Regions from separate parts of the Stenotrophomonas sp. 62841_Sma genome, predicted to be linked through region 1. Evidence: predicted binding sites of a transcription regulator. Region 1 holds the regulator's gene; the other holds the start of a gene.

Region 1 (3,404 bases):
CTGCAGGTAGTCCAGCGATTGCTGGGCCGCGTCGAAGTGGTGGGCCTGCAGCACGGCCTGGCCGGCACGTGCGGCGCCCAGCGCCTCTTCAGCGGCATGGCACAGCTCGACCATGGCGGTGACGCCGAGGAAGCCGGCGCCGCCTTTGAGCGTGTGGTAGCCGCGGAACACCGCGTTGAGCTGGTCGCTGTCCTGCGGTGCCTGCTCCAGCGACACCAGCTGTTCGCCGAGGCGATCCAGGATCTCCTGCGCCTCGATGATGAAATCGGCAGTGATGTCGTCGGATACCGCGCTCATGCTTACAGCCCCAGATCCGACAACAGGTCGTCGGCGTCGTTCTGCGAGACCGCGTGGCGGTCCAGTCCCTTCAGTGCCGGCCCGGCCAGTTCCGGGTCGGTGCGATGCTGTTCCGGCGGCAGGCCGAGCGCGCCGAAGCCTTCGTGCACGCGGCGGACGATGCCGACCACGCGACGGATGATCTGCCCGGTCAGGTCCTGGTAGCTCTGGGTCAGGGCGATCTCGGTCAGGTTGTGGCGGATGCGCTCGAGCTGCGCGTCCTGGCCCGGCTGCAGGCCTTCAGCGCGCAGCTGTTCGGTCAGGCTGCGGCATTCCTCGGCCAGGTCCAGGGTGCGGTGCGTCGCCTGTTCGGTCATCGCCACCACGTGGTCCAGTCGCGCGCAGGCGTCGTCCAGTTCGCCGGCTTCGCTCGGCACGGTCGGCAGTTCGCCCAGCGCCTGTCCCAGCTCGCGGGCCAGCCGCGAGAGGCCGCTCATCATCGGCTGCGTGCGCAGCGCGACCAGCCCATCGATGCGCTGCCGCCAGGCGGCCTCGTCACCGGACTCGAGTGCGTCCAGGGCCTCCTGCAGGCGCAGGGCGAGGGCGTTCTTGTCGACCGTGGTATCCATCAGGCGCTGGCCGCCAGGCGTTCGAAGATCTTGCCGAGCTTCTCTTCCAGCGTCTGCGCGGTGAATGGCTTGATGATGTAGCCGTTCACGCCGCTCTGGGCGGCTTCGATGATCTGCTCGCGCTTGGCTTCTGCGGTGACCATCAGCACCGGCAGGGTCTTCAGCTTGGCATCGGCACGGATGGCCTTGAGCAGCTCGATGCCGGTCATCACCGGCATGTTCCAGTCGGTGACCACGAAATCGAACGGCTGGCTCTGCAGCAGCGACAGCGCGGCATGCCCGTCCTCGGCTTCGGCGGTATTGGTGAAGCCCAGATCGCCCAGCAGGTTCTTGACGATTCGACGCATGGTCGAGAAGTCGTCGACGATCAGGATGCGCATGTTCTTGTTCAAAGCAGAATTCCTTTGTTGTTCATTCCGGACGGCCGGGGGCAGCCGCCTCGGGGATGTTCATTCTTCGAGGCCTGCGTCGGCAGCCTCGAACAGCTTCAGCCGGCCACGCAGGCGCAGTACCGCCTGGCCGTGGATCTGGCAGACCCGCGACTCGCTCACGCCGAGCACCGCGCCGATCTCCTTCAGGTTCAGTTCCTGCTCGTAGTACAGCGAGAGCACCAGTTGTTCGCGCTCGGGCAGGTGGCCGATGGCCTTGCCCAGCTCGCGACCGAACTCGCCGCGCTCCAGTACCTGCTGCGGGGTCGGCCCGCCCTGGGCGACGGTGTCCAGCTCGCCCTGGTCCTCGATGCGCGATTCCAGGCTCAGCACCTGGCCACGTGCAGCGTCTTCCATCAGCCGCAGGTACTCAGGCAGCGGCATCTCCATCGCGGCGGCCACTTCAGTGGCGCTGGCGGCACGGCCACTGCTCTGTTCCAGGCGGCGGATGGTGGCGGCGGCATCACGTGCACGGCGGTGCACCGAACGCGGGACCCAGTCACCACGGCGGATCTCGTCGATCATCGAACCACGGATGCGGATCGAGGCGTAGGTCTCGAAAGAAGCACCCTGGTCGGCGTCATAGCTGCGCGAGGCTTCGATCAGTCCCATCATGCCGGCCTGGATCAGGTCGTCGACCTCGACGCTGGCCGGCAGGCGCGCGGCCAGGTGGTGGGCGATGCGCCGCACCAGGTCCGAATGCTGGGCGATGACTTCGTTTGCCGCCGAGCGCTGCACTTCCCTGTACTGGGCTGCGCCTTTCATGCCGTCACCCCACGCTGCTTGAGGATGCGTTCGAGGAAGAACTCGACGCCGCCACGCGGTTCGGTCGGCGCCTGCCAGCGCGCGGTACGGCGCGCGATCTCGGTGATCGCCAGCGCCGCCGGGCTGGACGGATAGGCCTTCACCACCGGCTGCTGGCGCTGCACCGACAGGCGCAGCCAGTCATCCTGCGGCACGCAGCCGAGGTAGTTCAGCGAGACATCGGCAAGGAACTTCTCGCAGACGCGGGTCAGCTTCTCGTACAGCACGCGGCCCTCGTTGGGGTCGCGCACCATGTTGGCCACCACCTGGATGCGGTCCACGCCGCGCTCGCGCGACAGCACCTTGATCAGTGCGTAGGCGTCGGTGATCGAGGCCGGCTCGTCACAGACCACCACCACGGTGTCCTGTGCGGCCTGGCAGAAGGTCAGCACGCCATCGGTGATGCCCGCGGCAGTGTCCACCACCATGATGTCCAGCTCGCGCTCCAGCTCGGAGAACACGTTGACCAGGCCAACGTGCTCGGCCGGAGCCAGCTCGGCCATGTGGCGGCGGCCGGATGCGGCCGGGACCACCAGCACGCCGTTCGGGCCTTCGACGATGACGTCATCCAGCGTGCAGCGGCCGGCGACCAGGTCGGCCAGCGTAAAGGTGGGGTTCAGCCCCAGGATCACGTCGATGTTGGCCAGGCCGAGGTCGGCGTCCAGCAGCAGCGTGCGCTTGCCCATGCCAGCCAGTGCCACGGCCAGGTTGGCCGACACATTCGTCTTGCCCACGCCGCCCTTACCGCCAGTGACCGCAATGGTGCGCACAGGGCCGAGCGGCTCGCTGCGGGTGGCCGACAGCGGGAAGGTCTTGGTCAGCTTGGCGTACTCACGCGACGGCATGGTTCAACTCCGGGTTGCAGGGCATATCGGCCGCGCGGCGCAAATCTTCAAGGCGAAGTACAAGATTGGCTGCACTGGCCCGGTGCAGGTCCTCCGGGACGTCCTGGCCATCGGTCACCCAGGTGATCGGCAGGGCATGATCCACGGCCACCGACAGGGCGTTGCCGAAGCGGCCGGTCTCGTCCAGCTTGCTCAGTACCAGGCCCTGCAGGTTGGCGGCGCCGAAGCGGCGGACCACCTCGTCCATGTCGCCGAAGCTGGTGTTGGCCGGCAGCACCAGCAGGGTGCGGACCTGGCGCGCGGCACGCAGCCACTGCAGCTGGGCGGCCAGGGCGCGGTCGCGCGGGCCCAGGCCGGCGGTGTCGATCAGCACCAGCTTGTAGTCCTTCAGGCGTTCCAGCAGCTGGTCCAGGTCGGTGCCG
Region 2 (3,404 bases), 2.3 Mb from region 1:
CCGTCGAGGTCGAAGTCGCTGCCGATCTCGCGATTGAGCCGGGCCAGCAGGTTGAAAGTGAACGCGGCGGTGACACCCTGCGCGTCGTTGTAGGCCGCTTCGATCAGCGCCGGGTCCTTGTGCAGATCGATGCCGACCAGGGCCAGGCCGTCGCGGCCCATCGTCTGGCGCATCGCCCGCAGCAGTGCGACCGCGTCTTCGCCTTCAAAGTTGCCCAGCGTGGAACCGGGGAAGAACAGCAGCCGTCGCGCGGGTTCGCGCTCGGGCATGGGAACGGCGACGGGGCGGGTGAAGTCAGCACAGACCGGCAGCATCTCCACCTCCGGCAACGCCGGCGCCAGATGATCGATGCTGGACAGCAGCGCGGCCCGCGAGATTTCAATCGGCGTATAGGCCACCGGGTCGTGAAGTGCGGCCAGCAGCAGCGCGGTCTTGCGTCCGCTGCCGCTGCCCAGCTCCACCACGTGCAGACGCGGGCCAACGCTGCGGGCGATGTCCGGCAGCACACGCTTCAGCAGGGCCAGCTCGGTGCGCGTGGGGTAGTACTCGGGGGTCTGCGTGATCTGCTCGAACAGGCGCGAGCCACGCGCATCGTAGAAGTACTTGGACGGCAGCTGCCGCGGCGTACGTGAGAGTCCGGCCACTACGTCGGAGAGGATCTGCTGCCGCCCGGGGGTGAGATCGGTCAATGCCTGCAGCGCGTCATGCACGGTGCTCATGTGAGGTCCCTGGCCAGGCGCAGCCCGGAGAACTGCCAGCGCGCCGGCGGCATGAAGAAGTTGCGGTAGCTGGCGCGCACATGGCCGCGGGGTGTCGCGCAGCTGCCGCCACGCAGCACCCACTGCCCGCACATGAACTTGCCGTTGTACTCACCGAGGTTGCCGGCGAAGGGACGGAAGCCCGGATAGGCGCCATACGCGCTGTGGGTCCACTCCCAGACATCGCCGAACAGCTGCCGTATTCCACTGCCCTGCGCTGCCAGCGGATGCAGCCGGTCGTCGTCAGCGAAATGGCCGCGCAGCGGCTGCGACGCAGCGGCGGCTTCCCATTCGTACTCGCTGGGCAGGCGCGCGCCGGACCAGCGGGCGCAGGCATCGGCCTCGTAGTAGCTGAGGTGGCAGACCGGCGCGTGCGGATCCAGTTCGCGCCAACCGCCCAGGGTGTACTCGCGCTGCAGGGCGTCATCCCAGTACAGCGGGTGCTGCCAGCCCTCGGCTTCGCGCAGCGCCCAGCCTTCGCTGAGCCACCAGCGCGGTTCACGGTAGCCGCCGGCGTCGATGAAGGCCCGATACTCGGCATTGCTGACGGGACGCTCGGCCAATGCGTGCGCGGGGAGCAGCACGCGGTGCGCTGGCGATTCGTTGTCGTAGGCGAACGCGGTGTGCTGCGGCCAGGCTGCAGCACCGACGGTGACGATGCGCTCGGGTGATTCGATCCAGCCCTGCGCACTGGCAGCGCTGGTGGCAGGCTGCAGGTCCTCGCGGTAGGCGGGCTGCAATGGGTTGCACCAGAACGCATGCTTGATGTCGGTGAGCAGCAGTTCCTGGTGCTGCTGCTCGTGCTGCAGGCCCAGCTGCAGATGTTGCAGTGCCTGTTCATCGAGATCGCCCGCCGCCAACCGCGATTGCACCTGCGCATCGACCTGCTGGCGGTAGTCGCGCACCTGCTGCAGCGAGGGCCGCGACAGCAACCCGCGCTGTGGCCGCGCATGCGCCGGGCCGATGCTCTTGTAGTAGCTGTTGAACAGGTAGTCCCAGGCCGGGTCATGCGCTGGCGCGGTGCCGAAGCCCGCCAGCACGAAGCGTTCGAAGAACCAGGTGGTGTGGGCCAGGTGCCATTTGCTCGGGCTGGCGTCAGCCATGCTCTGCAGCATGGCGTCCTCGGCGCTGAGCGGCGCGGCCAACTGCAGGCTGCGCGTCCGTACATGGGCGAACTGGCGGGCGAGATCGTGCTGCGGGGCAGCGACGGCGGCGGGTACGCTGTCCATGTGGGCAGCATCGGCGCTGGACGGTGAGTGCGACGTCATGGTTCGGCGTCACTTCGTTCACATGGATGAGCCTGCCGCATTCAAGAAGCCACCACGAACGCCGCTAACGGCAATGCTGCGGCCGCGTCGTCACCGCGCTGGAATTCCTGCTTGCCCCTGCATCCGCTCCGCCAGCCTGCGCATTACCTGTTCGTGCTGCCTGCCGTGCTGGTTGCCGTGGTGGTGTGGACCGCATTGGATACCGCAGACGTGGCCAGCCCGGCGCAGCGCATCCTGCCCTGGCTGCTGGCCTGCCTCGGTGCCGGCCTGGCCCTGCTCTACCACCAGGTGCGCACGTTGTGCCTGCTGATGCTTGTGGCGGTGATGTTCGCGCTGCTGCACCAGGACGTCGCTGGCTACCTGCGCAATGGCCATGTCACCACGCTGACACCGCTGCGCTTCCACGCCATCTCGGCCTGGTTGCCGCTGTTGTCTGCCGGCCTTGCGTTGTGGCCGGAGCGCGGACGGCGGCGCCAGGACCTGCTGCTGCGCGGTATTGCCATCGGCACCGCGGTGATGATCTTCCTGCTGCTAGCCACACAGCAGCCGCGCGGCATGCACGATCTGCTGTCGAACCGTCACTGGGCCTGGATTCCCGCCGACTGGAACGCGCTGGCGCAGCTGCCGGCGCTGCTGTTCCTGCTGGCGACCGCAGCGTTGGGCTGGCAGGCGTGGCGGCATCCTCGGCCACTGCACACGGCGATGCTGCTGGCCCTGCTGTGCCTGTGGTGGATGCTGCCGCGGATCTTCCTGCAGCCGGTGCTGCTGCCGGCGCTGAGCAGCGCCGCCCTGCTGCTGATGCTGGGCGCGATGCTGCAGGAGTCCTTCCACATGGCCTTCCGCGATGAGTTGACCGGCCTGCCGGGGCGACGGGCATTCAACGAGACCCTGCAGCGGGCACGCGGCACCTACAGCATCGCGATGGTGGACGTGGACCACTTCAAGTCATTCAACGACACCCATGGTCACGACACCGGAGACGATGTACTGCGCCTGGTGGCCTCGCGGCTGGCGCGGGTGGGCGACGGTGGCCGTGCATTCCGCTATGGCGGTGAGGAGTTCGCGGTGGTGTTCCTGGACCGCCCTGCGGCGGCCTGCATGGATGCCGTGGAGGCGCTGCGGCAGAGCATCGAGGAGACCCGCATGCAGCTGCGCGACCGCAGCACCCGCAGCCGCGATGACGAAGCCGGCCGCCAGCAGCGCGGACGCGGTGGCAGCGGCCAGGTGGTACAGGTGACAGTGAGCATCGGCCTGGCCGACAGCCATGTGGATCCGCGCCCGATGGCAGTGGTCAAGGCCGCCGACCAGGCCCTGTATGTGGCCAAGGACGGCGGCCGCAACCAGGTGCGCGCGCACGGCGGCCAGCGCGTGCTGGCTG

Evidence for each region. The regulator FliA, encoded in region 1, starts transcription of late flagellar genes. The targets are predictions, from matches to a motif close to TAAAGTTTNNCNNNCNNNGGCCGATAA.
Region 2: the regulator FliA is predicted to act here: its motif matches at 2,068-2,094, upstream of ACZK5G_RS22260 (GGDEF domain-containing protein).

Annotation. Positions count from the first base shown of each region.
Region 1 is NZ_CM151224.1:2,242,902-2,246,305, forward strand. It holds gene ACZK5G_RS10440 (chemotaxis protein CheA) at 1-297, opposite strand, end outside; gene ACZK5G_RS10445 (protein phosphatase CheZ) at 300-905, opposite strand; gene cheY (chemotaxis response regulator CheY) at 905-1,297, opposite strand; gene ACZK5G_RS10455 (RNA polymerase sigma factor FliA) at 1,355-2,098, opposite strand; gene ACZK5G_RS10460 (MinD/ParA family ATP-binding protein) at 2,095-2,982, opposite strand; gene flhF (flagellar biosynthesis protein FlhF) at 2,969-3,404, opposite strand, start outside.
Region 2 is NZ_CM151224.1:4,790,013-4,793,416, forward strand. It holds gene egtD (L-histidine N(alpha)-methyltransferase) at 1-719, opposite strand, end outside; gene egtB (ergothioneine biosynthesis protein EgtB) at 716-1,987, opposite strand; gene ACZK5G_RS22260 (GGDEF domain-containing protein) at 2,138-3,404, shown strand, end outside.